DNA from 3 places in the uncultured Parvibaculum sp. genome. Region 2 is predicted to be linked to each of the others. Evidence: predicted binding sites of a transcription regulator. Region 2 holds the regulator's gene; each other region holds the start of a gene.

Region 1 (10,051 bases), 210 kb from region 2:
TTGTTGCGGGCCAAGAATCTGAAACTCGACGAGGCGGCACTGACCGGCGAATCCGTACCGGTTGAGAAATCGTCCGATCCGGCACCGGCCGATGTCGAGCTCGGTGACCGCACGTCAATGGTCTTTTCGGGCACGTTCGTCGCTTCGGGTCAGGGCACAGGCCTTGCGGTTGCAACCGCGACCCAGACCGAACTTGGCCGCATCAGCGGTATGCTGGCCGATGTCGTCGAATTGAAGACGCCACTCGTCCGGCAGATGGACCGCTTTGCGCGTCACATTACCTTTGCGCTGATGGGCGTGGCCGTCATCGTTTTCGCGATTGCGCTGCAGCGTCCGGACTTCGCGCTCGCCGACGCTTTCATGGCCGTTGTCGGCCTTTTCGTTGCCGGAATCCCCGAAGGATTGCCGGCGATCATGACAATAACGCTGGCAATCGGCGTGCAGCGTATGGCCGGGCGCAAGGCGATCATCCGCCGTTTGCCGGCCGTCGAAACCCTCGGCGCTGTCTCCGTTATCTGTTCCGACAAGACCGGCACGCTGACGCGCAACGAAATGACGGCGCGTTCCGTCATCATCGCCGACGGTCTGATCGAGGTCTCGGGCACCGGCTATGTACCGGAAGGCGCATTGACCCGTGACGGGAACGACGCCGAAACGGCGACTCTTCCTGCGCTTGCGGCCATTCTCGAAACGGCAGCGCTCTGCAACGATGCCGAGGTGCACAAAGAGAATGGTAATTGGAAGGCCGCTGGCGATCCCATGGAAGCAGCATTGCTGGTACTGGCGATGAAAGCCGGGATCGATCCTGCCGAACGGCGCCGCCTGCGCACCCGTCTCGACGAAATTCCCTTCGATTCCGCCCACAAGTTCATGGCGACCCTGCACGAAGCCGAAGACGGTGTGGAAAGCGAACGGGCAATCCTGGTCAAGGGTGCACCAGAGCGCCTGATCGAAATGGCAGATGCGGTCCTGACGGCAGACGGCAAAGCGCCGATCGACCGTGACCAGTGGCATCAGCGTGTCGACGAACTGGCGGCGCGTGGCGAACGCGTTCTCGGCTTCGCATTGAAACCCGTCGCCGCCGAGCATGGCACTGTCGAGACCGGTCATGTCAACGAGGGTCTTATACTGATCGGCCTGGTAGGTTTCATCGATCCGCCACGCGAGGAAGCGATCGAAGCGGTCAAGGCCTGCAAGCAGGCCGGCATCCGCGTCGTGATGATTACCGGCGATCATGCCTTGACGGCCAAGGCTATCGCCCGCGCGCTTGGACTGGCGGACGATCCACACGTGCTGACCGGCCGCGACCTCGAGGAAATGGACGACCTGGCCCTGAAAAAGGCGGCACTAGAGACGCAGGTCTTTGCGCGCACCACCCCCGAGCACAAGCTGCGGCTGGTGGAAGCCCTGCAAGCCGATGGGCTGACGGTCGCCATGACCGGCGATGGCGTCAACGACGCGCCGGCTCTCAAGCGCGCAGATGTCGGCGTCGCGATGGGCCAGAAAGGCACCGAGGCCGCAAAGGAAGCGAGCGAAATGGTGCTCGCCGACGACAATTTTGCCTCGATCGTCGCGGCCGTGCGCGAAGGCCGGACGGTCTATGACAATCTCAAGAAGACCATCCTCTTCCTGCTGCCGATCAATGGGGGCGAATCGATGACAATCGTCTTTGCGATCCTGGCCGGCCTGGAAATGCCTATCACACCGGTACAGATTCTCTGGGTCAACATGGTGAGTTCGGTGGCACTTGCCATGGTGCTGGCCTTCGAGCCGACCGAGCCGGGCACGATGCGGCAGAAACCGCGGCCCGCCGACGAGCCGATCCTGCGTGGCGACGTCATCTGGCGGATCGTTTTCATCTCGACCCTTTTCCTGTTCGGTGCCTTTGGCATGTTCGCCTGGGCGATCGACCGCGGTCTGTCCAACGAAGTCGCCCGGACCATGGTCGTCAACACGATTGTCGTGATGGAAATCTTCTACCTGTTCAGTGTGCGCTATGTGCATGGCGGTTCGCTGACGCTGCAAGGCATTTTCGGAACGCCAGCTGTTCTCGCCGGCATCGCCGCTGTCATCGTGCTGCAGCTCACCTTCACCTATGCGCCATTCATGGTGCTGCCATTCGACACGGCGCCGGTCGCTTTCACCGACGGTCTTGCGATTGTCGCCGTCGGCGTCGTACTTTTTGCAATCCTCGAAATCGAGAAGATGATCCGATTGGGCTGGCGGCATCGCCGGCGCGCGCACGCCACTTGAGATGCTGTGGCCGGACCGTTACCAGAGAAGCGGCTTCTCAATCATCAGATAGAGAATGACCAGGACGCCGAAAAATGCCGGCCAGCCCATCCAGAACCACAGACGCATATACTGCCGGTAACGCGGGGGAAGCACCGTACCGGAATCGCGCGCGGCGACGGCCATCTTGCGCATTTCGTTCTGCATCCAGACGACCGGCAGCCACAACAGGCCGATCATCACAAAGAGCGCGAGGCTGACCACGATCCAGCTTTCATCGAGCGTATGGCCGGACAACATGACCATCGCAAGACCGGTGACCGGTTGAACCACGACGGCGGTTGCCGTGAAGACGAAATCGGCGATGACGACGATGCGTGCTGTGCCGGCGATCAGCGCGACATCGCCGCTGCGGTCGGCCATATACATGAAGAAGGCAATCCCGAGCCCGGTTCCGAAAAGAACCATTGCGCCGAGAATGTGCAGATATTCGAGGACATGGAACAGATCCATCGCGTCGCCTCAAGGGCTAGAATGGAATTTCGTCGTCGAGGTCCTGATTGAAGTTGCCGCGTCCGCCACCGCCCGACGAGGAACTGCCGCCGAAATCATCCGAGCTTCCGCCATAGTCCCCGCCGCCCGACGAACCGCCTCCCTTGCTGTCGAGCATGGTCAGAACCGAATTGAAGCCCTGCAGCACGACTTCAGTCGAGTAGCGCTCCTGGCCCGACTGGTCGGTCCATTTGCGGGTCTGCAACGCGCCTTCAAGATAGACCTTCGAGCCCTTCTTGACATATTGCTCGATGACCTTGCAGAGACCTTCATTGAAAACCACGACGCGGTGCCATTCGGTGCGTTCCTTGCGTTCGCCGGTATTCTTGTCGCGCCAGCTTTCGGACGTCGCGATACGCAGATTGGCAATCGGCCGCCCGTCCTGTGTGCGACGAATTTCAGGATCCGCCCCCAGATTGCCGACGAGGATCACCTTGTTGACGCTGCCTGCCATGTTTTTGCCCTCGCGCTGAAACTGTCCCGTTGCGCCGGACCCTAGCGGCAGAGACCGCTATGGGCCAGCGCCCGCCTCAAAAAATCTGTGGATCAAACAACGAAAGAAACCGTCTTGAGTGGGAAGTCTGAAATGACCGCTCCGGGACATCCGATAGTCCCGCCCGGAAATATGTTCTTCTTATGTTCCCACGAGATGTCAATCATGGCAAGCTGAAATCCGGTCACAAATGATTCTTTTCCGACATGCCCACATGGCCCTTGAAGCGACGGCGGCCGCCCTACATAGATGATCCCGACCCCGTAATCTTCGGGCCGGTTGCCCGGCCGACGTTCCCCAGAGTTTCAGCGCCATGCCTCGTGCTTCCAGATCCAGCGCCGTACCCGATACACAGAACCGCATGATCCGGGTGATCGGCGCCCGCGAACACAACCTGCGCAACGTCAGCGTCGAGCTGCCGCGCGACAAGCTGATCGTCATCACCGGGCTGTCGGGCTCCGGCAAGTCATCGCTTGCCTTCGACACGATCTATGCCGAGGGACAGCGACGCTATGTCGAGAGCCTGTCGGCCTACGCACGCCAGTTCCTCGAAATGATGCAGAAGCCGGATGTCGACCAGATCGACGGTCTGTCCCCGGCCATCTCCATCGAGCAGAAGACGACCTCACGCAATCCACGCTCGACCGTCGGTACCGTGACCGAGATCTACGACTATATGCGCCTTCTCTGGGCACGCATCGGCATTCCCTATTCGCCGGCGACGGGTCTTCCCATCGAAAGCCAGACGGTCAGTCAGATGGTCGATCGCGTGATGGCGCTACCGGAAGGCACACGCCTCTTCCTGCTGGCGCCGATCATTCGCGGCCGCAAGGGCGAATACCGGAAGGAATTCGCCGAACTCCAGAAGAAGGGCTTCCAGCGCGTCAAGGTCGACGGCGCATTCCACGAGATTGCCGAGGTGCCCGAACTCAACAAGAAGGTCAAGCATGACATCGATGTCGTGGTCGACCGTATCGTGGTGCGCGGTGACCTCGGAAACCGGCTGGCCGACAGTTTCGAGATTGCGCTGGCACTCGCCGACGGTATTGCCGTGGTTGAAATGGCCGATGTCAAAAAGGGAGAGACGGCTGAGCGCATCATCTTTTCCTCGCGTTTTGCCTGCCCCGTTTCCGGTTTCACCATCGACGAGATCGAACCCCGGTTGTTTTCATTCAACAACCCCTTCGGTGCCTGCCCGGCATGCGACGGGCTCGGCACGCAATTCTACATGGATCCGGATCTCGTGGTTCCGGATCACGGGTTGTCGCTGAAGAAGGGAGCCATCGCACCCTGGTCGCGCTCGACCTCACCCTATTACACCCAGACGCTGATGGCGCTTGCCAAGCAATACAAGTTCTCTATGACGGTGCCGTGGTCACAGCTCCCGGAAGAAGCGCAGAACGTCATACTCTATGGGTCCGGCGACGAGGTGGTGACGTTCGCCTATGACGACGGTATGCGTTCCTACAAGACCAGGAAGCCCTTCGAGGGTGTGATCCCCAATCTGGAACGGCGCTGGCGCGAGACGGATAGTGCCTGGGCGCGTGAGGAGATTGAACGATTCCAGGGCATTACGAATTGCGACGCCTGCGGCGGCTTCCGCCTCAAGCCGGAAGCGCTGTCGGTCAAGATCGCGAAGCGGCATGTAGGTGAAGTGTCGCAAATGTCGATCCGCGAGGCCGACCGCTGGTTCGCCGACCTCGACCAACATCTGACCGCAAAGCAGAACGAGATTGCCGGCCGCGTGCTGAAGGAAATCCGCGAGCGCCTGCACTTTCTCAACAATGTCGGCCTCGAATATCTGACCCTGGCGCGCAACTCCGGCACGTTGTCAGGCGGCGAAAGTCAGCGCATCCGCCTTGCCTCGCAGATCGGCTCTGGCCTGACCGGCGTTCTCTACGTGCTGGACGAGCCTTCGATCGGCCTGCATCAGCGCGACAATGACCGCTTGCTCGAAACACTGAAGCGGCTGCGCGATCTCGGAAACACGGTAATCGTGGTCGAGCATGACGAGGATGCAATCCGCGTTGCCGATCATGTCGTCGACATGGGACCCGGGGCGGGCATTCACGGCGGCAAGGTCGTGGCCGAGGGAACGGTCGAAGACATCATGGCCGCATCGGAGAGCCTGACCGGGCAGTATCTCACCGGGTTTCGCCAGATCGACGTCCCTGCCGTGCGCCGCAAGGGCAGTGGCAAATGGCTGAAGGTGACCGGTGCAAAGGAAAACAATCTCAAGAACGTGACCGCCGAAATCCCGCTTGGTGTCTTTACCTGTGTCACCGGCGTATCCGGCGGCGGCAAGTCGACCCTGCTGATCGAGACAATCTACAAGGCCGTGGCGCGGCGCCTCAACAACACGCGCGAGCATCCCGGTGTTTTCGACGAGATCTTCGGCCTCGAGCATCTCGACAAGATCATCGATATCGACCAGTCGCCGATCGGGCGGACGCCGCGCTCCAATCCGGCGACCTATACCGGCGCCTTCACCTTCATTCGCGACTGGTTCGCCGAGTTACCCGAAAGCCGCGCCCGCGGCTACAAGCCCGGCCGCTTCTCCTTCAACGTCAAGGGCGGACGTTGCGAGGCCTGTCAGGGCGACGGCGTGATCAAGATCGAGATGCACTTCCTCCCCGATGTCTATGTCGAATGCGACGCCTGCCACGGCCATCGCTACAATCGCGAAACACTGGAGGTGAAGTTCAAGGACAAGTCGATCGCCGACGTGCTGGAAATGACGGTCGACGAAGCCGCGAATTTCTTCAAGGCCGTGCCGGCGGTGCGCGACAAGATGGAAGTGCTGCAACGTGTCGGTCTCGGCTATATCAAGGTCGGTCAGCAGGCGACGACGCTGTCGGGCGGCGAGGCGCAGCGCATCAAGCTCGCCAAGGAACTGTCGAAGCGCGCCACAGGCCGCACGATCTACATTCTCGACGAACCGACGACAGGCCTGCATTTCCACGATGTCGCCAAGCTGCTCGAAGTGCTGCACGAACTGGTCGACAGTGGCAATACCGTTGTCGTCATCGAACACAATCTCGAAGTCATCAAGACGGCCGACTGGCTGCTCGACCTCGGACCTGAAGGCGGGGACGGCGGCGGCGAAATCGTGGCGGCGGGAACGCCGGAAGAGGTCGCGGCCGAGTCCCGCTCCTACACCGGGCAATATCTGAAGGAACTCTTCAGGCGCCGGCCGGGCAAAGGCGCCGCGACGCCAAAGCCCCGCAAGGCGAGTGCCGCCGCAAAGAGCAAGACCAGCGTCCGCAAGGCGGCACCGAAAGCAAAACCCGCCGCCACGAAGAAGAAGACGCGGCGCTAGCGCTTTTCGGCCGTGAGGCGCACCGGCACATTCGCGTCGAGAAATGCCAGAATGTGTTTGGCGACCTCGTCCGGTTTTTCTTCATGCGGCAGGAAGGCGGCGCCGCCGATCACCGCAAGGCCGGCCTTATCCGGCATCCGCGCCACCATTTCCCTGGCCCGCCGCACCGGGAACACACCGTCCTTCTCGCCCCAGATGAAAAGCATCGGCGCGTCGATCTTCGCATGCAGATCGTCCAGCCGCGCGACAAGGCTGTGATCGACGCCAAGAAGATATTCGAGCAGCCCGCGATAGGCGTGCTCCGAGCGCAACCAACTCGTCACGAACAGTTCCATGTATTCGTCGTCGATCAGCCGCTTGTCGACGAAGAAGCCGACACGGCCGAGCCAGCGGCGCATGACCGATTTCGAGCCGAGCGCCGCCTTGAAGAGCGCGCGTCCGCCGCGCCGCCGGAAGGCCCATTGCAGCTTCGGCACGACGCCAGGCAGATGACCCGGCACCTCGGTGTCGATGGCGACAATCCTGTCAACGCGTGCCGCATCCGCCACAGCCAGCATCCGCGCAAATGTGCCGCCCGTGTCATGACCGACGACGGAGTAGCCCGCAAGCTTCATTCGGTCCGCAAAGGCGCGAACACGCTCGACATGTCCGTGGAAGGAGAAATTGGTGTGCCGGCTCCAGCCGCTCTCGCCCATGCCAGCGGCATCGAGCGCATAGCAGGTGTAGTGCGGCTCGAGCAGCGGCAGCAGCTTGCGGAAGCTCGCCTTGTGAAAGGGCCAGCCATGCAGCAGAATGAGCGCCGGGCCGTTGCCGGAAACGGTGTAGGCAAGTTCGATGTCTTCGTAGGGGAAGGTCAGGGTTTTCGTCATCTTGTGTTCTTTCGGTTTGTGCCGGTCCGCAGGGTCAGCCGAGCGACGCAGCAGCACCACTACCCGGAAGGTAAGAAAATCGCCATGAACACGATCCTCCAGGACGAAGGCATATTCGGCGTTCATCTGCGCCGCGCCCGGCTCGCACAAAAGCGGAGTCAGGAAGAACTGGCCGAGGGTGCGGGCATTTCAGCGCGTCACATGAGCTTCATTGAAACGGGCCGATCGCGTCCGAGCCGCGATGTCGTGTTGCGTCTCGGCGACGCGCTGGAATTGTCGGCGAACGAGCGGAACGCAATGCTGAGGCTTGCGGGCTTCGCGCCTGCTTTCGCGCCTGCCGACCTCGCGCAGCCTGAACGGTTGCTCGCGCGCGATGCGGTGTCGAAGCTGCTCGATGCACAGGGCGCCATCCCGGCCGTGGCATCGGACTCGCTCGGCAACATTCTCGAAATGAACGACGCCGCATCACGGTTTTTCAGCATCTCCCGCGACAAACCGGTTGCGACCGGAGACAATCTGTTCGAGCTGTTCTTTTCGGATCCGGCGGCGCGAGCGGCGATCGTCAATTGGCGCGAGGTGGCACCGGCGCTGCTTCATCATCTGGAGCAGGAAGCGCTGATTGCCCCGAACCGCGCCGACGCCGGCCGCCTCCTTGCCCGGATCAGGCGCCTGGCCGGACCTGAAGTCGAGCCGACCAGCACCGATCTGCCGATCTTCCGGTTCGAAATCCGGAACGGCGACCAGCACCTTTCCTTCGTCTCCAGCTACAGCACATTTGGCGTGCCCTATGACGCGACAATGCAGTCGATCCGCATCGAGTGCTTCTTTCCGGCCGACCGCGAGACGCAGTCCTTCCTCGACAGGTTGACGGCTGAAAATGTGTAGATCGGATTTTTTCCTCCAGAGGGCGGATCGGCGGTTTCCCACTTGCACCAATCTGTATATTAAGGGCTGGAAGATGGGCGTCAGCGGATCATGTCTCACTTAGATCGCCGAGAGTTTCTCAAGCTGTTCACGGCCGGAGCCGGATGCTTTGCGTTCGCCGCAAGCGCCCTGCCCTTCACGTCGCGGCGCGCCTGGGCCCAGGCCAATGGCGGCCACTATCATTTCCCGCAAGGACTTGCCTCCGGCGACCCGCAACCCGACGCCGTGATGCTGTGGACCCGCGTCGAGACGACCGACCCGTCCGCACCGGAAATGCGGACCTGGATCGATCTTTATGTACAGGTCGCAGAGGACGAGGCCTTCGAGAATCTGGTTGCCGAACAGGCAGTGCGCGCCGACCCCGCCGCCGACCATACGGTGCGCCTCTTCATTCACGGGTTGAGGCCAGACACCGCTTACTATTATCGCTTTTATGCCGGCGGCGATCGCTCGCCCTATCCGGGCCGCACGCGCACCGCGCCGCGTCCGGACGCCGCCCGCAACGTTCGCTTCGCCGCCATCTCGTGTCAGAGTTACGAACAGGGATACTACGGGGCGCTGCGCCGTCTGGTGAACGACGACATCGCCGCGGCGCCAGAAGACAAGATCGATTTTGTTCTGCACCTCGGCGACTTCATCTACGAACGCACCGGCGACGTGCCGGAAACTCTGAGACCCGCGCGGCTGATAGGCCCGCTGCCCGACGGCTCCGAGCCGTGGGAGCCAGACGGCACGCGACCCTGGTGGCGGAAAGGCGGACAGGCCGCAGTAACGATAGCCGACTATCGTACGATCTACCGCAAATACCTGACCGACCCCGATCTGCAAGCGGCCCGCGCGCGCTTTCCTTTCGTTCACACCTGGGACGATCACGAATTCACCAACGACGCGTGGCAGAGCCACGACACCTATTTCGGCGATGGCGAACCTGCACAGCGCCGCAAGGTCGCTGCCAATCGGGCATGGTTCGAATACATTCCCGCCGTGCTGACGCGCATGCCTTCGTTCAACGGCATCGCCAACAAGGCGCATGATTACAAGCCCGTCCGTGTCGACGACGCGCCGATGGGCGAGCCGGATGAGAATTTTCTTTATCAGGGCGACGACAACCTGAAAGCGCTGTCGAGCCTGACGATCTATCGCGCGCTGACATGGGGTGTGATGCTCGACCTGGTCGTCACCGATCTCAGAAGCTATCGGAGCCCGCCGGTGCTGACGGAAGAGATCAAGGAACTCATCAAGGGAGCGCCGGCGCCGCCCGTCGGCCTGGTCAAACTGCTCGACGCAGGGGCGTCGGCCAATGGCGGAGAACCGCCGAAGACGATCCGCTACGGCGACAAAGAAATGCCCAACCCGCGGCGCGATGCGCCGCCCGGCACGCATATGGGCGCTGAGCAAAAAGCGTGGTTCAAGTCGGTGCTGACAGCCTCGGCCGCGAAGTGGCGCGTCTGGGCGAATGGCGGCCCGGCATTGCAGATGCGCCTCGATTTCTCGCGCATTCCGTTTGCCGGATTGCAGGATGGCTATGTCGGCACCGACGCCTGGAACGGATTTCCCGGTGAACTGCAGGAACTGATGAGCTTCGTTCGCGATGAGGGTATCGGCAATCTCGTTTCGGTCGCTGGCGATTATCACGCCTTCGCCGCCGGCCGCCTGCCGGTC
Region 2 (10,051 bases):
TGTGTCAGCGCCTCTTCGCCGAGCGAGAGCGCCCCTTCCGAGACGATGCCGGCGACGCTGCCGCGCTCGTGAAGCGCCGCATAGGAGGCACCGACCGACCAGCCGTCGGCAATGCGATACGAAAGACCAAAGGCAGCAAAGCGGCTGTCGCCCTCGTTCTCGCCGGAGTTTTCGAGCAGGACCGGCGCATAGGGATCGTCCGCCGCGCCCGCCGCCGTCATGCCGAAGAACAAACCGTCGAGCCGCTCGGAAATCGGCGCCCGGAAGCTGACCGACATGGCGTTTTCGAACAGCAGGCCCGCCTCGCCGAGCGAGGAGAACATGACCTGCGAGAAGCGCTGCGGCGCGGCCGCGCGATTGTCGCTGGGCATCTCGGTCAGGAAAAGCTCCGGCGAGCCGAGGCCGGCATTCAGTTCATAGCCGTCGGCGACCATGTGGATGGCCGAACTCGGTTGCCCGTCGAGGCCGGTCACCGTCCAGGCCAGGACCGCCCGCTCGCCGCTGTCGAAATTGATCGTCTCCTGGCGCGAGACCAGACCCAGCACCGCGAGGCCCCGGCGCGACAGCGCGCGCGGCGCGGGTTCGCTCAGGCTGGCGGGATCGGCTTCGAAGGGACGCTCGAAAGCGTCGAACACGACGAGGCCCGAAAGCAGGTTCGGATCGCCGGCGCCCCGACGCGAGAAGAACGGCCGCCGCAGCCGCGGCCGGCGTTGCGCCGCAGGCGGCGTGACGGTCGGTCCGGTCGCAATGGTCGTGCCGCCGACCGCGGACAGCGCCGCCGGAACGTTGAGCAGGCCCCAGCCATAAACGGCATCGACGCCTCTTGCGCCGAGATCGGTCGCCGACTGCTTGATGATCGAGGCGATCTGGGACGGCGTCAGCGCGACATTCTTGTTGAGGCCGTCATGGGCAACCAGCGCAACGGCGCCGGCCACATGCGGTGCGGCCATCGAGGTGCCCGACGCCCAGGCAAGCTTCTGTCCCGGAATGTCGGACAGGATATCGTCGCCGGGCGCCACGATGAAGAAGTTGGCGATCCTCTCGCTGGCCGCACATCTGTTTCTCATCGCGATGCAGGCATTGCCGGGCCTGTTCGAAAAGCTCGAGATCCTGTTGTTGGCATCGACGCTGCCGACAATCAGCAGATGCGAGAGATCGGCGCTTGCCGTTCCGTTGTAACGCACGAGAGCCGCATTGGCGCCGTCATTGCCGGCGGCGCGGACGATGACGAAATCGTCCTTGTAGCCGGCAAAGAGCGGCAGCTCGCCATTCATGAAGATGACGCGGTAGGCCGACGGCCCGTAGCTCATGTTGACGGCCTTGATATTGGCACCGCTCACATTCTGCTGCCTGACGCTGTTGAGCGCGGCGCGCGCACCGTCATCCGCCACCCACCAGCGGTCGTCGAAGACGGCATAATTGTGGATATAGGCACCCGGCGCGACGCCGACGATGCCGATACCGTTGGCGCTGCCGCCGGCGATGCCCGAGACATGCGTGCCGTGGAAGTCGAACGCCGTGTAGGTGCCGGGATAGAGGATGTGGTTGGTGGTCTTGCCGGTCAGATCGACATGATGGCGGTCGGCCAGTGAGTCGAAGACGGCAATGCCGACGCCGGTGCCGTTGACCGTCTGGTGCAGCGTCCGGGTCACACCGATCTGTCCGAGATTCTTCTGGTAGGTCGAGGAATACTCGAAATCACTAGCCGTCGCGCCGAAGGCCGCGACGCAAACCGAAAGTCCCGCTGCAAATGCCGTGATGCCTGACCGTGTCATGTCTCTGCCCCTCGCTGTGCCCCCGCCGGGGCATGTAAGGTGCCGAATGCGGCTCCTGCCATATTGAGCCCTTTTCCGGACGAAGGAAACGTTAACGACGATGCTCAAATCGTCATCAATCGTGATTTCCTGCCGGGCTCCCGCACACGGGGACCGCAAGGCCCCGACCGCCGCCGCTTCGCCTTGCCCCGGAAGGCCCCGAAAGCCTATATAAAGCCTTGCGCGGCTCCCTCCGGGGCGGCAATCCGGGGATTTCGGCCATGCTGGTGCTGATCGATAATTATGACAGTTTCACCTACAACCTCGTCCATTTCCTGGGCGAGCTTGGGGCGGAGACCCGCGTCCACCGGAACGACAAGATCACCGTCAATGAGGTTCTGGCTGCCGCGCCGCAGGCCATTGTGCTGTCGCCCGGACCCTGCGACCCCGACAAGGCCGGCATCTGCCTCGATCTCATCCAGGCGGCCGCCGCCCACCGCATCCCGCTTTTCGGCGTCTGTCTCGGCCATCAGGCCATCGGTCAGGTCTTCGGCGGCAAGGTCGTCCGCGCGCCGACCCTGATGCATGGCAAGCTCAGCGCCATCCATCATGGCGGCAAGGGCGTCTTTCAGGGCCTGCCGAGCCCGATCGAGGCGACGCGCTACCATTCGCTGACCGTCGAGCGCGAGAGCTTTCCCGATTGCCTAGAAATCACCGCCTGGACCGCCGACGGCGTCATCATGGGCGCGCAACACAAGGAGCTGCCGATCCACGGCGTCCAGTTCCACCCCGAAAGCATCGCGTCCGAACACGGCCACGACATCCTGCGCAACTTCCTGCAACTCGCCCGCGTCAACACGCGCGAACTGGCGTGAGAGGGCGGCCTGCGATGAACGGTTCGAAAGCATCGGCGTTCGGCATCTCTTCCCACCCGCCCCTGGGGGGCGGGTCGAAAAATTCGAGCGCAAGCGAAGAATTTTTCGGGGCGGGGGCTGGGCTTCGACGGCGACCCCGCCCCGAAATTTGTTCCGCTCACGCTCCACAAATTTCGACCCTCCCCCAAGGGGAGGGTGGTCTTTCCATCGAACCTGCGAGAGCGCCGGCTCCATGACCGATCTCAAACCCACCATCGCCCATCTGGCGGACGGCAAGACGCTCGACCCGGCGGAAGCGCGCGCGGCCTTCGAGATCGTCATGTCGGGCGCGGCGACGCCGGCGCAGATCGCGGCCTTTCTGATGGGCCTGCGGGTGCGCGGCGAAACCGTCACCGAGATCACGGCCGGCGCCACCGTCATGCGCGAAAAGGCGCTGCGCGTCACGGCGCCGCGCGAGGCGATCGACATTGTCGGCACCGGCGGCGACGGCGCGGGCACTTACAACATCTCGACGGCGACCGCGCTTGTGGTTGCCGCCTGCGGCGTGCCGGTCGCCAAGCATGGCAACCGCAAGGCCTCCTCGCTGTCGGGCACCGCCGACGCGCTGGAGAGCCTCGGCGTCAAGCTCGATATCGGTCCCGCCGTCATCGCCGACTGCATCGACCAGGCCGGCATCGGCTTCATGTTCGCGCAGGCGCATCATGCGGCGATGAAGCATGTCGCGCCGGTGCGCGGCGAACTCGGCATCAAGACGATCTTCAACATGCTGGGCCCGCTTTCCAATCCGGCGCTGGTCAAGCATCAGCTTCTCGGCGTCTTCGACGCAAAATGGGTCGAGCCCTTCGCCGAAGCGCTGCGCAATCTCGGTTCCGAAAGCGCCTGGGTGGTGCATGGGTCCGACGGCCTCGACGAATTGACGACTACGGGGCCGAGCACGGTCGCCGAACTCAAGGGCGGCGAGATCCGCGTCTTCGAGGTGACGCCGGAAGAAGCGGGCGTCAAGCGCGCAAGCGCCGCCGAGCTCAAGGGCGGCTCGCCGGCGGAGAACGCGCAGGCGATCCTGCGTCTGCTCGACGGCGAGAAAGGCCCCTATCGCGACATCGTCATCCTGAACGCCGCAGCGGCGATGATCGTTGCCGGCAAGGCGGCGACGCTGAAGAAGGGCGCCGAACTTGCGGCGCTCGCCATCGACAGCGGCGGCGCGAAAGCCGCGCTCGACACACTGATCGCGGTTTCGAACGGGAACCCGTTCCATGGCTGACATTCTCGAAGAGATCGGCGCCTACAAGCGCGACGAGATCGCGGCGGCCAAGCGCGCCCATCCGATTGCCGATGTCGAGGCGGCGGCGCGCGCGGCCGCGCCGGTGCGCGGCTTCACGGCGGCGCTCCGTGCACGGATCGATGCGGGCGGTTACGCGCTCATTGCCGAAATCAAGAAGGCCAGTCCCTCCAAGGGTCTGATCCGCGCCGATTTCGATCCGCCTTCGCTCGCCCGCGCCTATGAGGCCGGCGGCGCCGCCTGCCTCTCGGTGCTGACCGACGGCCCCTCCTTTCAGGGCGCGCCGGATTATCTCGCTGCCGCCCGCGCCGCCGTGTCGCTGCCGGTCATCCGCAAGGATTTCATGTATGACGCCTATCAGGTCGCCGAAGCGCGTGCGATGGGCGCCGACGCGATCCTGATCATCATGGCCGCCGTTTCCGACGCGCAGGCGCGCGAGCTCGAAGACGCCGCTTTCGGCTGGAAGATGGACGTGCTGGTCGAGGTTCACGACGAGGCCGAGCTGACCCGCGCGCTTGCGCTCAGCAGCCCGCTCCTCGGCATCAACAACCGCAACCTCAAGACCTTCGAGACGACGCTTGAAACGACCGAGCGTCTGGCTCCGCTGGTTCCGGCCGGCCGGCTGATCGTCGGCGAGAGCGGCATCTTCGCGCCGGCCGACCTCGCCCGTCTCGCGAAAGTCGGTGTACGGACGTTTCTGGTCGGCGAGAGCCTGATGCGCCAGGCCGATGTGGAGGCAGCGACCCGCGCATTGCTGGCCGGTCCCGCCTGACCCCCGGGGACAAGTTGCGGGCATTTTTTGCGCCGCAACATCAAAACCGGGGATAAGTCCGACTTATCCCCGCCTCCGGGACCCCTCTCACCGGGTCTCGAAAATGGTTTGTGACAGTTTTGTGACAGTTGCGTGACAGAGGGGGGGTCTGCTGCCGATTCCACTGTCTCTCCGCCGTCACTTATCCCCGGTGCGCTGCTTCCGTGTCACCCTGTCATGCTGCCTGGAATCCGGAACGGAAAATGACCTGTGAAATCCGAAAGGCGCGTGCGGACGAGCTTCCGCTGTTCGCCGAAATCGAAATCGCCGCCGGCGCGCTCTTTGCGGAGGCCGGTCTCGGCGCCATTGCCGAGCATGGCGCGGCCGAGCCGCGCTTCGTTCAATCCGTTGCCCGTGCCGCAGGCATTTTCGTCGCCGTGACGGAGGGCAAGCCGGTCGGTTTCATCCTCGCCGCGCCGCTCGATCTTCATCTGCATATCTACGAATTGTCCGTACACCCCGATCACGGTCGGCAAGGTCTCGGCCGGCGCCTGGTGGAAGCGGTCTGCGCGGATGCCGCGGCGCGCGGTTTCAGGGCCGTCACGCTCTCGACCTTCCGTGACATCGCCTGGAACGGACCGTTCTATGCCTCATGCGGCTTCCGCATTCTCGACGAAAGCGAGTGGACGCCCGCCTTCTACCTCGCGCATTATCACGAAGAGGAACTCGGATTGCCGCTCGAACGCCGCTGCTTCATGCGCAAGGATCTGGACTGACGATGGCGAAGAAACCGAAGCTGACGCATCTTGATTCAAAGGGTGCCGCGCGCATGGTGGACGTTTCGGCCAAGCCCGCCACCTCGCGCAGCGCGACCGCCAAAGGCCGCGTGACGATGAAGCCTGCGACGCTGAAGCTCATTCTCGAAGACGGGCTGAAGAAGGGCAATGCGCTCGAAGTGGCGCGACTGGCCGGCATCATGGCGGCCAAGCGCACAGCCGATCTCATTCCGCTCTGCCACCCGCTGGCGATTGCGAAAGTCGAAGTCGATCTTCGTCCGGATACGAACAATTCATCGGTCGAAGTCGTGGCGACTGTGAAAGTGACCGGGCAGACCGGCGTCGAGATGGAAGCGCTGACCGCCGTCAGCGTCGCCTGCCTGACGCTTTACGACATGGCCAAGGCCGTCGACAAGGCGATGACGATCGGCGACATCCGGCTGACCGCCAAGTCCGGCGGCAAGTCGGGCGACTACAAGGCGAAATAGCAGATGGGACAACAACCTCTTCTTGCTGTCGATGAGGCGCGGACGCGCATTTTCGCCGCGCTTTCGATCACCGGCAGTGAAACGGTTGCGCTGTCCGACGCGCTCGGCCGTGTGCTGGCGGAAGAAGCGATTGCCCGCCGCACGCAGCCGCCGGCCGATCTCTCGGCGATGGATGGATATGCCGTGCGCGCCGATGATGTGACGCAGATCCCTGCCCGGTTGCGTATCGTCGGCGAAGTTCCCGCCGGCGGTTTTCACGACGGCACTGTCGGCAAGGGAGAGGCGGTGCGCATCTTCACCGGCGCACCGCTGCCGAATGGCACCGACAGCATTGTCATTCAAGAGGACACGGCGCGCGACGGCGACGTCGTTGTCGTCAACGAAGCGGGCGCGCGCGGCCAGCATGTGCGCGTTACCGGTCTCGACTTCCGGACCGGCGATGCCGGCCTTCCCGTCGGGCGCAAACTTTCATCCGCCGACATTGCCTTCGCCGCGGCGATGAACCTGCCGACGCTCGCCGTTCACAAACGCCCCGTCATCGCCTTCTTCTCGACTGGCGACGAACTCGTGCCGCCGGGAACCGAACCCGGACCGAACCAGATCGTCTCCGCCAACAACGCCGGGCTCGCTGCGCTGGTTGCCGAAGCCGGCGGCATACCGCTCGACCTCGGCATTGCCCGCGACGACGAAGACGATATTCGCGCCGTCGCCGCGCGCGCGGCCGATGCCGACATGCTGGTGACGCTCGGCGGCGCCTCGGTCGGCGAACATGATCTCGTCCAGCGGGCCCTCGCTCCCGCGGGCCTCGACATCGATTTCTGGAAGATCGCGATGCGTCCCGGCAAGCCGCTGATGTTCGGCAGGCTCGGCGATTTGCCGATGCTCGGTCTGCCCGGCAATCCGGTGTCGGCCTTTGTCTGTGCGACGCTGTTTCTCCGTCCCGCCATTGCGCGGATGCAGGCCGGCGACAGCGCACTCCACACCGCGCAGGCGCGGCTTGGCCGGGCGCTCCCCGCAAACGGCGCGCGCGAGGACTATATCCGCGCCGCGCTCGACCATGTTCCAGACGAGCTTCCGGTCGCCACGCCCTTCGAAACGCAGGACAGTTCGATGCTCTCGGTCCTCGCCCGCGCGGGCTGTCTGGTGATCCGGCCGGTTGGCGCGCCCGCCGCGCAAGCCGGTGAAACCGTTACGGTTTTGCCGCTGCGCGCCTGACTTATCCACAATTGCGCTTGACAGGCCATTGAGAACCAAACTAGAACGTTTCATGTCGTTTTTGTTTTGTTCCCGAGGTGCCCTGGGTGTCCCGCGAACATGGGGAGAGGCTGCAATCGATGCTGACACGCAAGCAACACGAACTGCTGATGTTCATCCATGAGCGGATCAAGGAGAGCGGCGTCTCACCCAGTTTCGACGAAATGAAGGAAGCGCTGGACCTGCGCTCCAAGTCCGGCATTCATCGCCTGATCACGGCGCTCGAGGAACGCGGCTTCATCCGCCGTCTGGCGCATCGGGCCCGCGCACTCGAAATTCTCAAGCTCCCCGAATCCGCCTCGCCGAGCCTCGCCACCATGCGCGGCAAGGGTTTCTCGCCCAGCGTCATCGAAGGCGGCGGCCGGGCCAAGGCAACCAGCCGCGACCTTGCGCCGGCGCGCAATGCCGAGGAGACGATGACGCTGTCGGTGATGGGCCGCATCGCCGCCGGCACGCCGATCGAAGCGCTGCAGGAAGAAAGCCATCAGGTCAGCGTTCCGCTCAACCTGCTCGGCAGCGGCGAGCACTATGCGCTCGAGGTCAAGGGCGATTCGATGATCGAGGCCGGCATTCTCGACGGCGATACGGTACTGATCCAGCGCTGCGATACGGCGGCGAGCGGCGACATCGTGGTCGCGCTGGTCGACGGCTATGAGGCAACGCTGAAACGGCTGCGCCGCAAAGGCGCGTCGATCGCGCTCGAAGCGGCCAACCCCGCCTATGAAACGCGCATCTTCGGTCCCGACCGCGTCAAGGTTCAGGGCAAGCTTGTCGGGCTGCTGCGCCGCTACTGATTCCGGTTTGCGAACTGGCGCTGCACCCAGGGACGGGCGCCGCGCATCTGCCGCGCTGTGGCGATATCGATGCCGCCATCGGTGCCGAAGGTCAGTGTCGTTGCGCCGCCCCGCCACAAATCGAAGTAATCCAGAACGAGTTCCGCACCGCATGACCGCCGGATACGGGGCGGGATCGGCACTTTGGCAATGACAATGTCGGCGAGCGTGCAATCGTCGATCGCACCTTCCAGAGTCGAGGCAAAGGCAACGATCGGACGGCCGGCCTGACGATAGACACAGCCATCGGCATCGCAGTTCATGTCGGGCGAACGCGCAGCCTCGCCGGGCGTGCGGTTGTCGCCATCATGCCGAAGCCATTGTTCGGCCGTATAGGCAGGACGGGCGGCAGCCAGCACCAGTCTGCCATCCGTGGCACGAACGGCAAGAAGCGCGGCATCGCGATCGATCAGCACGTCGGGCCTTGGCGTGGCTCCCCAGAGCGCGAAGCCGAGCAGCATTGGCGCCAGCCCCAGATAGCGCCAGCTCTCGCGCCAAAGGGCCAACCAGAGTCCGCCGAAGACCAGCAGCAACAGGGCAAGAAACGGCGCGTCGGCAACGAAACTGTCGGCCCCCTCCCAGCTTGCAACCTCATGGGCGACGCGCAGCATGCCATCGACTCCGGCGCCCATCACCCAAAGGGCCGGCGCATCGAGACCGAAAGGCATCAGCAGCAGCGCCAGCAACGCCATCGGCATCACCACGATGCCGACCAGCGGCATGGCCGCCATATTGCCGGCAAGGCCATAGACCGCGACACGATTGAAGTGAAAGGCCCCGATGGCACCGGTCGCGGCGCCTGCGACGATGCTGGTGAAGGCGAGGCCGAGCGCATAGGCCCCGATTCGGCGCGGCAGGTTTTCCAGTCCAAGTCGGTTCGGGCTCGATGTCAGCCGGCGCACGGTTTCGCTTTCATAGAAGGCGATCAGCGCCACGACGGCGGCGAACGACATCTGGAAACTTGCGCCAAGCAGGCTCTCCGGCCGCCAGAGCAGAATGACGATTGCGGCCAGCGCCACATTGCGCAGGCTGAGCGCCGGCCGGTCGAGCATGATGGCGACGAACATCAGCGTGATCATGATCCATGCCCGCTGCGTCGCGATGGCAGCACCTGAAATCGCCAGATAGAAGGTCGCCCCGACAAGCGCGACCGCCGCCGCCCATTTCTTGATCGGATAGCTGAGCGCCAGGCGTGGCACCAGTGCGAGACCGGCGCGCACCAGCCAGAAGACCGAACCGCCGAAAAGCATCATGTGCAGGCCGGATATGGCAAGCACATGCGCCAGACCCGCCGCGCGGAGGTCGGCGGCTGCGGCCTTCGGGATCGCCGCGCGCTCGCCGGTCACCAGTGCGGCCGACACTGCGCCCGCCGTGCCGCCGATCACCTCGCGGATGCGGGCACCGATACGCGTGCGCATGTCGGCCAGCATCGCCGCCGCGCCGTCCGGCGGCTCCACCTGTTCCGGCGCCGTGAACGCAAAGCCGACGCCGCCCAGGCCTTCGAACCAGACCTGTCGCGCATAGTCGAAGCCGCCCGGCATGACCGGTTCCGGCGGCGGCATCAGTCGTGCCCGAAGCCGCACCACAGCACCCGGCTCGATCATCATATCCTTCAGCCGAATGTTGACACGGACCCGCCTCGGCAAACGGTTGGCGGGCAATCCTGCAAAGGATCGCGGTGCAATGATGGCGATGCGTCCACCGGTGTCGGTCTCCTCAACCGCATCAACCCGTCCGACCAGTTGACCGGCCAGGGGTTTATCGAGGACCGGTCCGGCAACCAGATGCGTGCGTAACGAGGCGGCGGCAAGGCCGAGTGCCAGGCAAAGCAGGCCCGCCGTGAGGGGCGCCAGCAGCCCTCGCTGGCGAAGTGCGACATACCCGCCGGTCAGGACCGCCGCAAGCGCCCAGAGGATCATCGGCGATGGCTCGAAACCGACCGCGAAATAGGCCGCCACCCCCGTGGCGAGCAGAACCGGTGTCCAGAGAAACATCCGGTCGCCGTCCGCAACCATGCAGGCCCGCAGCCATGAAGCCGGTC
Region 3 (10,051 bases), on a different contig from region 2:
CCGGCGAATAGCGGTCGTGGAGGTGGTCGGCGTTCGGCCCCTCGGCCTTGAAGATGCCGACACTTGGCAGGCGGTCGGACGCACCCGTGTGTTCCCAGTCGAAGCCGCGTTCGTCCTCGCGCAAGCGGCGATAGCCCATATAGCCAAGCACGGCGTCGTAGAACCAGGCCGAGGCCCAGGGGTCTTGCACCGTCAGATCGATATGATGGATGAAGCCGCGCACTGACACAGGTATCTCAACTGCATTTCGAAAAGCCGCAGGCGGTGCAGGTTTCGCAGCCTTCCTGCTGCACCATGCCGCGTTCGCCGCAGCGCGGGCAGCCCTTGAGGCGTGTCACCGTCGGATCGCCGCCTTCGCCCGGCGGGCGCTCGCCGGCGACCGCGCGCAGGGCTTCGGTCACCGGGCGGCCGTCCTTTGCGGCGATGAAGCCGGTGTCGATCATGTGCTGTTCGATCACCTCGCCGATGGCGGCCAAGAGGCTCGGCACATAGCGGCCCTTCATCCATGAGCCGCCGCGCGGATCGAACACGGCCTTCAATTCCTCGACCACGAAAGTCACGTCGCCGCCACGGCGGAAGACGGCCGAGATCATGCGCGTCAGCGCCACCGTCCAGGCGTAGTGCTCCATGTTCTTCGAGTTGATGAAAATCTCGAAGGGGCGCCGCCTACCGTCCTGCATGATATCGTTGATGGTGATGTAGATCGCGTGGTCGCTTTCGGGCCATTGCAGCTTGTAGGTGAAGCCCGGCAGCACCGTCTCGCGCTCCAGCGGCTTCGACATGTAGACGACGCCATCCTTCTCGTAGATTTCATGCGTGGCGGGCGCGGCCAGCGGCAATGCCGGCTGCGCGGTTTCTTCCGCGGCAGGCTTCGGCGCCTCGTCGATCGACAGGACCGAGCCGCGCACCTCGCTCGGGCGATAGGTCGTGCAGCCTTTCAGGCCCTTCTCATAGGCGGTGGTGTAGATGTCCTTGAACGCATCGAAGGAAATATCGGCCGGCACGTTGATCGTCTTCGAGATCGAGCTGTCGACATAATCCTGCGCGGCGGCCTGCACGGCGATGTGATCGGCCGGCGCAAGTTCCTGCGCGTTGACGAAATAGTCCGGCAGTGCCGCTTCGGCGCCGAAAATCTCATGGAACTTCTCGACCGCGTGGTCCTGCACGCGTTCCTCGCGCCGCGTGCCGTCGGGCAGCAGCACCTTGCGCGTGTAGCTGTAGGCGAAAACGGGTTCGATGCCCGACGAGACGTTGCCGGCGAAAAGTGAAATCGTGCCGGTCGGCGCGATCGAGGTGACCAGCGCGTTCCGGATACCGTGTTTCGCGACGGCGTCGCGCACATCCTTGTCGAGTGCCGAAACGGTCTCGCCGGCGAGATAGGCGTCGGCGACGAAAAGCGGGAAGGGCCCCTTTTCCTTTGCGATGTCGACCGAGGCAAGATAAGCGGCGCGTGAGAGGGCTTTCATCCAGGCACGCATCAGTTTCAGCGACGCCTCCGAGCCGTAGCGCGCGCGGCACATGATCAACGCGTCGGCCAGGCCCGTCACGCCGAGGCCGATGCGGCGCTTGGCCTGTGCCTCGTGACGCTGTTCGGGCAGCGGAAAGCGCGAGACGTCGATCACATTGTCCATCGCCCGCACCGCGACCTGGACGAGATCGGCAAGCTCGGTTTCGTCGATATGCGCCGCGTCGCTGAAAGGCTCCTTCACGAGCGCAGCAAGATTGATCGAGCCGAGCAGACAGGCGCCATAGGGTGGCAGCGGCTGCTCGCCGCAGGGGTTGGTCGCGCGGATCGTCTCGGCGTAATAGAGATTGTTGCGCGCATTGATACGGTCGATGAAGATCACGCCCGGCTCGGCATAGGCAAAGGTCGCGGCGATGATCTTGTCCCAGAGTGCGCGCGCCTTCAGCGTCTTGTAGACGGTGCCGCCGAAGACGAGGTTCCAGTCGGCATCCACCTTCACCGCCGCCATGAAGGCGTCGCTGACCAGCACCGAGAGATTGAACATGGTCAGTCGGCCGGGGGCCTGCTTTGCCTCGATGAAGGCCTCGATGTCGGGATGGTCGCAACGCATCGTCGCCATCATCGCGCCGCGCCGCGAACCGGCCGACATGATGGTGCGGCACATCGCGTCCCAGACATCCATGAAGGAGAGGGGGCCTGACGCATCCGCGCCAACGCCCTTAACCGGCGCGCCTTTCGGGCGCAGCGTCGAGAAATCGTAGCCGATGCCGCCGCCCTGCTGCATGGTCAGCGCGGCTTCCTTCAGATTCTCGAAAATGCCGGCCATGGTGTCGGGGATTTCGCCCATCACGAAGCAGTTGAAGAGCGTCACGTCGCGGCCCGTGCCGGCGCCGGCCAGAATGCGGCCGGCCGGCAGGAAGCGGAACCCCGCCAGCGCGTCGCGAAAGCGGGCGGTCCAGGCATCGCGTGCCTCCGGCGCCTCGGCGGCGGCCAGCGCGCGGGCGACGCGGGTCCATGTGTCCTCGACCGTCTGGTCGAGCGGCGTTCCGTCCCCGGCGCGGAGGCGGTATTTCATGTCCCAGATCTGTTCGGCAATGCTCTTCATGGGGGCAGCCTAGGCGCGGCTCGGGCGCAAATCAATGTTCTTGCTTTGTCCTGAGTAATCCACAGATCAGCATGGCAGAAGATATTGAAAAACCGGATAAATTCCGGTTTTCCCCGGTTTCAGGCGTGCAGCTATGCGCCTTTTTCCACAGCCCCGGTCCGAGGCGCCGCCTCGGCGGCAAGGCGGGCGGCGGCCTGTTCGATGCGGCCTTCCAGCGTTGTCATGAAGCTCTTGCGATCGAGACCGGCCGGGATCGGCTCGAGGAACTCGATGACGATGGTGCCGGGATGTCGAAGAAATCCCCGGCGGCCCCAGAAGAGGCCGGAATTGACCGCGGCCGGGATACAGGGCACGTCGAGTTGCCGGTAGAGCGCGGCGACGCCGGGCTTGTAGTCGAGCTTGCTCCCCGGTGCGCTGCGCGTGCCTTCAGGGAAAATCACGATCGGGCGTCTTTCGGCCAGCGCTGCCTTGCCCTGGGCGATCAGGCGGCGAATCGCCTGCGAGCCGGCGCCGCGATCGATGGCAATCATGCGCGCTTTCTGCGCGTACCAGCCGTAAAAGGGAATCCAGAGCAGCTCGCGCTTCAGCACCATGGCCGGACAGTCGAGGATGGCGGTCATCGCGATCGTGTCCCACATCGACTGATGCTTGGAAGCGACCAGGACGGCGCCCTCGGGCAGCTTTCCCCGTATCTCGTAACTTGTGCCGGCCAGAAGACGCAGCAGGTGGAGCGTCGTGCGCGACCACCACCGGATCGCCGCACGCGTGCAGCGTCGCGGCAGCATGAAGGCCGGCGTCGCGCCGATCACGGCGACAACCGACATTGCGTAGAATGTGACATTGAAGGCGGCGGAACGGAGCCAGAGCACGGGCGGAATCCTTATGCGGGAGGATGCTCAGGACGAGATTGATGGCTGGCGATAGGTCAGCGTGAGCAGATATTTGGTATATTCGGAAACGAGCAGTCGCGTGGTGCCCGGATAGGCCCACCAGCCGTCAAGATGCAACGTGTCCTGGAAGACCGGATAGGACACGATCTCGACGCTCGGCATCGCGCGGTGCAGTTCAAGCCGCGCGCGGGGCAGGTGATAGGTGCTGGTCACCAGGATGATCGAGCGATAGTCGTTCCTGCGGACCCAGTCGGCGGTTTCGGCGGCATTGCCGATCGTGTTCTCGGCCATGCGGCCGAGATCGACACAGCAGTCAAACTTGGCCGCATCGCCCGGCACGATGTTCTTCAGCGATACAGGTGTCACGTCGGGATGGACGCCGGTGATCAGCAGCCGCGTCCCCTTGCCTTGATCGAGGAGCCGGTAGGCAACGGTGATGCGGTCCGGGCCGCCGGTCAGGGCGACGATGCCGTCGGCCACCGGAACGTCGGCTGGCGGCGTGCGGTGGAGTTCGGCGGTGAAGAGAAAGAAGCCGCCGGCATAGGCAACAGCCAGCAGCGCCGCGAGACCCGCCGCGATCCGGGCGATGCGCTTGCCGGGGCCCTGTCGTCGCGTCCCGTCCGCCGTCATGTCCGCGTTCATCTCCATCGATCGCGCCATCATGCTTCGATACCCGGCGGCCGTCCCCGGCCTTCCGGTTTTGCTCAAGCCTAGCACAGCCGGCCCGGTTGCCGCATAGGATGGTCAGGGCCCAAATCCCGGCGGACGCGGGGGTCAGAGCATCCGCTCGAGGCTGCGCATGACTGTTATCCGGGCGGTCAGGACGGCGACGGCCGCCGCCGCAAACGGCACGGCCGCGAGGACCGGATAGTGCTCCGGCCGGAGGCCCGATATGGGCACCATGAACAACCCATTGCCGCCGTTCGTGACGTTGAGCAGCAGGAAGGTCGCAACCGACAGGGCCAGGCCGATCAGCCCGCCGCGAAAGCCCAGATGCAGAAAATGCCGCTGGACTTCGGCGGCGATGAAGCGGTCGCGTGCACCGATCAGATGCAGCACTTCGACCACTTCGCGGTTTGCCGAAAGCCCGGCCCTGGTCGCAAAGGTCACGATGGCGATGGTTGTTGCCGCAACAGCGACAAGAATTCCATAGGCGAGGAAGGTTGCGGCGCGGGCGGCGCGACGCAGTTCGGCGCGCCACTGGTGGTGCGTGTCGAGCGTTGCGCCGGGGGCTGCGGCGGCGATATTGCGCGAAAGCGCTTCGAGATCGGGCGGTGCCGCCGCATCGACTCGAATATCGATCAGCCGGGGCAGGGGCAGATCGGGGGTCACGTTCCCCGTTCCGAGCCATGGTTCGAGCAAGGCCTCTGTGTCGGCGCGCGACAGGGCTCTCGCCGACAGGATGCCGGGCGTCCGGTCCAGCAGCAGCATCACGGCGTCGACCTGTTCCTCGGGTGCCGTGTCGGGCGAAGGTTTGATCTGCACGGTCAGCGCACCCGACAGATCGCTGGTCCAGTCGCTGGCGACGCGGTCCACCGAAAGTGCGGCACCGAGCGCGAGGCTGGCCAGGAAGCACATGGCCGCGATGACGAGCACGAGGGATATCCCTGTCGCACCGGCAGCCGGCATCACGCTTCGGGTCTCGACCAGAAGGCCTGCCAGCGCTGCACCGGCGCCGCGCCGTTCGCTGTGAAAGGTGGGGGCCGGATCAGGGGGGCGAGGTGCATCAGCCACGGACGGTCAGCCCTCCCTTGTGCAGGACCAGTTCCGGCGCGCCGGCGGCCTCAACCAGCGCCCGATCATGGGTCGCGATCAGCACCGATGTGCCGAGACGATTGAGTTCGATGAACAGACGCAGCAGGCGCTGGCCCATCTCGGGATCGACATTGCCGGTCGGTTCGTCGGCCAGCAGCAGGTCGGGCTGGGCGACAACCGCGCGGGCGATCGCGGCGCGCTGCTTCTCGCCGCCCGAAAGGGTTGGCGGCCTGGCGCTCAGGCGGTCGCCGAGGCCGACCCAGGCAAGCAGTTCCTCGACATCCGGCCGGTAGCTCTCTTCGGCCCGGCCCTGGATTTTAAGCGGCAAGGCCACATTCTCGTAGGTTGTCAGATGATCGAGCAGGCGGAATTCCTGGAAGACCACGCCGATACGCCGGCGTAGTGGCGGCAATTCGGCGCGGGGCAGTGTCGCGATGTCCTTGCCGAACATCGTGATCAGCCCGCGCGAGGGCCGCGTTGCCAGAAACATCAGCTTCAGCAGCGATGTCTTGCCGGCACCGGACGGCCCGGTCAGAAAGTGAAAGGATGCCGGCGCGAGGTGAAAACTCACATCGCGCAGCACCTCCGGCCCCATGCCGTAGCGCATGCCCACATTCTCGAAGCGAATCATGGCAGCGACGGTATCATGGAAAAAACCTGCCCATGCAGAGCGGTCCGGTGAAAAATGGCTTGTCGCCGGGCATTTCAGCTATCTGGCGTGGTCTTCTTAACGCGGCTTTAACCACGGGGCGGCTTTGAATAGGCTTGTGGAAATGCGGATCGCGGCCGGGCGGGCCCGGCTCCGTTTCGGCCCCTGTTGTCATCAACGCCAAACCGAATGTCCCGGATGATCATTACCTGTCCATCCTGCTCGACGCGATACCCGGTGGAGGCCTCCTCCTTTGCGCCGGCGGGACGGAAAGTGCGTTGTGCAAAATGCGGTCAAAGCTGGCATCAGGCCCCGCCGGCCGATCTCGATGCGGCCCCGTCCACGGTCGAATCTGCGGTCGAGGCGCCGCCGGCCGCACCTCCTGCGGCACCGGCCTTCACGGCGGCTGCCACACGCAAGAAGATTTTTGGCGAGAAACCGACGACCGGCCCGGTGGCGGACGGCTCGCCGCCTGCCGACAAGCCGGCATCCGACGATGACGATGTGGTCTTCGCCGACGCGCCGGTTGCGGTTTCCCGGACGGCCGATATCGGCAACCGGTTCCGGGCGCAGGTGCGGCGCGCGGCTTCGATGCGCCGTGGCAAGGCACTCAATGCGGCCGGCTGGGCGGCGCTGGCACTCTTTGTCGGCGGAACTTTGATGGGTGGCTATCAGTGGCGGGCCGATATTGCATCCGTCTGGCCGGCGACGACCCATGTCTATGCGGCGGTCGGCGCCCCGGTCAATCTGCGTGGCCTCGAATTTCGCAATGTCGGATACGAGCGGCAGGAAGAACAGGGCCTGCCGGTTCTGGCTGTCACCGGCGAGGTCGTCAATGTCAGCGGCAAGGCCATTGCGCTGCCGCGTCTGCGCGTCGGGCTGCGTGATGGCGATCAGAAGGAACTCTATCACTGGACATTTGCGCTCGGGCAACCGGAATTGCCGGCCGACGAAGCGGCAAGCTTCATGACGCGTCTGTCAAGTCCGCCGGTCGAGGCGCGCGATATCGAGATTCGTTTCGTCCGCGAAGAGGAAGACGCCGCCGCGCCGGATGCTGCCGCGCCTGACGCGGAATAGACGCTTGAACGGGCCCGCGCCGCATGGCGCCTCCATCCCCGTTCTCTATTCGGCGGCGGAAATCGGCGAGCGCGTTCGCGGTCTGGCGGCGGAAATAGCGGCATCGATGGTGCCGCAGCCGCTGATCATTCCGATTCTCAAGGGTAGTTTCATCTTCGCCGCCGATCTGCTGCGCGCACTCCACGAGGCGGGCATGACACCGGATGTGGATTTCATCAGCCTGTCGAGCTACGGCACCGGGACGCAGTCGCTCGGCGAGGTGCGCATCATCCGCGACACGGAGGTCGACATTGCCGGCCGCGATGTCCTGATCGTCGACGATATCCTGGAATCCGGCCGGACGCTTGCCTATGCGCGCGACCTGATGGTGTCGCGCGGCGCGCAAAAGGTCAGGAGTTGCGTCCTGCTGCGCAAACCTGGAAAGCTGGCGGTCGAGATCACTGCCGATTTCGTCGGTTTCGATTGTCCCGACCGCTTTGTGGTCGGCTACGGGATGGACGCCGCTCACGCCTGGCGTCAACTGCCGTTTGTCGGCTATCTGGAGACATGACGATGGCCCGTATTCTTGTCGCTGAAGACGAGCCGGATGTCAGGACATTCGTCATGCGTGCGCTCAAGGGGGCCGGTCACGCGGTCGACGGTGCCGGTGACGGCAGCGCGGCGCTTGAAGCACTGTCGCGCGCACGCGCCGACGGACGGCCTCATGATCTCCTGCTCACCGACATTCTGATGCCGGTCATGGACGGTGTGTCGCTGGCGCTTGCCGCATCGCGCGATGCGCCGGCGCTGCGCATCATGCTGATGACGGGTTATTCCGATCAGCGAGAGCGCGCGCACGGGCTCGAGGCGATCATCCACGATATCCTGCTGAAGCCGTTCACGCTTGACGAGCTGGTTCTTCGCGTCGCCTCGGTCCTGGACAACGCCGCCTAGAAGCGCTGCAGCAGGCGATCGAGATATTCGAGTTCGATGCGCGAACGTCCGAGTTCGCCGGCGCGTCGGCGCAGTTCCTCGAGGATCTCCCGGGCGCGCTGCATGTCGATCTTGTCGGGCACGGTGACGTCTGCCCCCTGGTTTGGTCCCGACTGCGGCATCGGCCGTCCGAATGGATCGGTACGCGACTGGCCGCGTCCCCGGCCCTCCTGTCGTCCCGCCATTCCCTGCATCAACTGGTCGGCCATGGCTTGTGCGCCGGCGCGCATTTCGTCGATCGCCTGTCCCTGCGCGCCTGTGGCGCGGTCGGCGCGGCCGTCGCCCAGCCGCTCCTCGGCATCCTGCATCGACCGTTCGGCATTGCCGAGCGCTGCCGGAATCTCGGCACCGCCTTCGCCCAGCCGCCGCAGAATCTCGCCCAGCTCGTCGCGCAACCTCTGTTGTGCATCGGCCAGTGCCTCGAGCGATGGGGCCGATCCCTCCCCGCTTTCCTGCGGCACCGGGCCCGGCAGGCCGGCGCCGGGCGTCTCGCCCTCGCCGCCATGCTCTTCCGTGCCGTGCTGCATGGCGCTGAAAGTCTGGTCCATCAGGTCGCGCTGCCTGGCGATCATCTCGCCCATCTGGTCGATGGCCTGCGCCATGGCCGCTTCGCCCGGACCCATCGGCCCGGTCTGTCCGGGCATCTGCAGATTTTCGAGGATCGCCTGGAGCTGCTGAAGCATGGCCTGCGCCTGATCGCGCGCGCCGCTTTGCGCGAGTTCTCCGATGGCGTTGAGCATTTCCTCAAGTTGCCGTCGTTCGACCGTCTGTGCATCCGAGAAGGCATCGCTGAATTCGGGCATGTCGGGCATCGGTCCCTGTTCGGCCGTCAGGGCGTCCATGTAGCGGTTGAAAGCATCCTTCAGCTCCGACATCAAGCGTGCGATTTCGCTTTCGCTCGCACCCTGGCTCAGCGCGTCGGCCAATGCCTTCTGCGCCTCGCGCAGGTCGCGTTCGGCCAGCGAAAGATCGCCGTTCTCGAGCCGCAGGGCGACCGACCAGAGAAGGTCGAAAATGCCTGTCAGATCGGCGTCGCGCCGCGCTTCCGTCAACCGCCAATAGGCGGCGCGCAGCGCGAGATAGACGACCGTGTCCTCGATATAGCGATCGGCATCCTGGGTGAAATTGTCGATAAAGCGCGCAACGCTCGCTCCAGCGCGGGGGTCGAGTGCAAGCCGACGGCGCTGCTCGATGATGGCGCTTGCCAGCGGGTCGACGAATGTGCGGGCCGGCAGATGCGTCTCGACCGGCGCGGCCAGGCCTTCCTGTCCGGCGTCGTCGCGCGCTGCAAGCGTGATCGTCACGGGCAGTCCGGCCCAGGGATGCGGCGTCAGGTCCATATAGGTTTCGCCCTCCGCCTCGCGCGGGCGCAAGGTGGTCAAGGGCAGCTGGACATGCGGTGCCGTCACCCGGGGCTCGGCGGCCGGCCGGGCGTCTTCGGAATCGGCATTGGCGTCGAGGTCGAGTTCGATGCGTGCCTCGGCGCCGGCAACGCCGTAATCGTCGGATACCTTGTAGACGAAGCGCAGCGCACCGGATGCCGATTGCGCCATCGGTTCGCCCCACTCGATCTGTGGCGCGGCATCCGGCGTCACCTCGACATGCCAGTTGCGGATCATGCGGCCGCCCTCGGTCAATGCGAGGTCGGTCGTCTCGGTCAGGACAACGTCGATGGCATGGTTGCCTTCGCTGAGCGTATTCAGCGCCTCGGGTTTTTCCCTTGAGCTGCCGTCGTGGCTTTCAAGAACCGGCGCGTTCCGCAGGCCGTGAACGCGCAATGACAGCATGCTGCCCTGCGGCGCATCGATCGCAACCTGCGTTGCGGGCGTTTCGTCGCCGCGGCGATCGAGATAGACAGGCGGCCTGGCGGTATAGGCGGGCGGGGTGATCCATGCCTCGATGCTAGCCTGTGTCGCCGTGCCGGTACCCGGCAGCAGGGCGGCGGCGATGCGATCGATGCGGCCGGGGCCCGTGCCGACGACGGCGACCACCAGCAGCAGCAGCACGGCGGCGCGCAGCGCGCGCGGGTCGCGTGTGGCCAGTGCCGATTGCGGCAGGCCGAGGCGGAGCTTGCGCAACCGGCCGATCACCCAGTGCCGATGCGCCGTCCACAAGGCCGGGTCGCCGGTCGACTCCGC

Evidence for each region. The regulator LexA, encoded in region 2, represses DNA repair genes until DNA is damaged. The targets are predictions, from matches to a motif close to TGTTCNNNNTGTGTTCNG.
Region 1: the regulator LexA is predicted to act here: its motif matches at 3,411-3,428, upstream of uvrA (excinuclease ABC subunit UvrA).
Region 3: the regulator LexA is predicted to act here: its motif matches at 2,606-2,623, upstream of AAC071_RS03375 (adenosylcobalamin-dependent ribonucleoside-diphosphate reductase).

Annotation. Positions count from the first base shown of each region.
Region 1 is NZ_CAXBIB010000001.1:319,537-329,587, forward strand. Features, by position in the region: gene AAC071_RS01515 (cation-transporting P-type ATPase) at 1-2,253, shown strand, start outside; gene AAC071_RS01520 (DUF2269 domain-containing protein) at 2,272-2,745, opposite strand; gene AAC071_RS01525 (single-stranded DNA-binding protein) at 2,762-3,238, opposite strand; gene uvrA (excinuclease ABC subunit UvrA) at 3,639-6,596, shown strand; gene AAC071_RS01535 (alpha/beta hydrolase) at 6,593-7,465, opposite strand; gene AAC071_RS01540 (helix-turn-helix transcriptional regulator) at 7,550-8,350, shown strand; gene AAC071_RS01545 (alkaline phosphatase D family protein) at 8,441-10,051, shown strand, end outside.
Region 2 is NZ_CAXBIB010000001.1:108,777-118,827, reverse strand. Features, by position in the region: gene AAC071_RS00540 (S8 family serine peptidase) at 1-1,775, opposite strand, end outside; gene AAC071_RS00535 (aminodeoxychorismate/anthranilate synthase component II) at 2,036-2,629, shown strand; gene trpD (anthranilate phosphoribosyltransferase) at 2,862-3,890, shown strand; gene trpC (indole-3-glycerol phosphate synthase TrpC) at 3,883-4,680, shown strand; gene AAC071_RS00520 (GNAT family N-acetyltransferase) at 4,923-5,435, shown strand; gene moaC (cyclic pyranopterin monophosphate synthase MoaC) at 5,438-5,923, shown strand; gene glp (gephyrin-like molybdotransferase Glp) at 5,927-7,138, shown strand; gene lexA (transcriptional repressor LexA) at 7,258-7,971, shown strand; gene AAC071_RS00500 (ComEC/Rec2 family competence protein) at 7,965-10,004, opposite strand.
Region 3 is NZ_CAXBIB010000003.1:73,918-83,968, forward strand. Features, by position in the region: gene AAC071_RS03370 (VOC family protein) at 1-223, opposite strand, end outside; gene AAC071_RS03375 (adenosylcobalamin-dependent ribonucleoside-diphosphate reductase) at 237-2,570, opposite strand; gene AAC071_RS03380 (lysophospholipid acyltransferase family protein) at 2,702-3,439, opposite strand; gene AAC071_RS03385 (YdcF family protein) at 3,467-4,123, opposite strand; gene AAC071_RS03390 (FtsX-like permease family protein) at 4,235-5,194, opposite strand; gene ftsE (cell division ATP-binding protein FtsE) at 5,187-5,846, opposite strand; gene AAC071_RS03400 (MJ0042-type zinc finger domain-containing protein) at 6,063-6,941, shown strand; gene hpt (hypoxanthine phosphoribosyltransferase) at 6,946-7,491, shown strand; gene AAC071_RS03410 (response regulator) at 7,494-7,874, shown strand; gene AAC071_RS03415 (TIGR02302 family protein) at 7,871-10,051, opposite strand, start outside.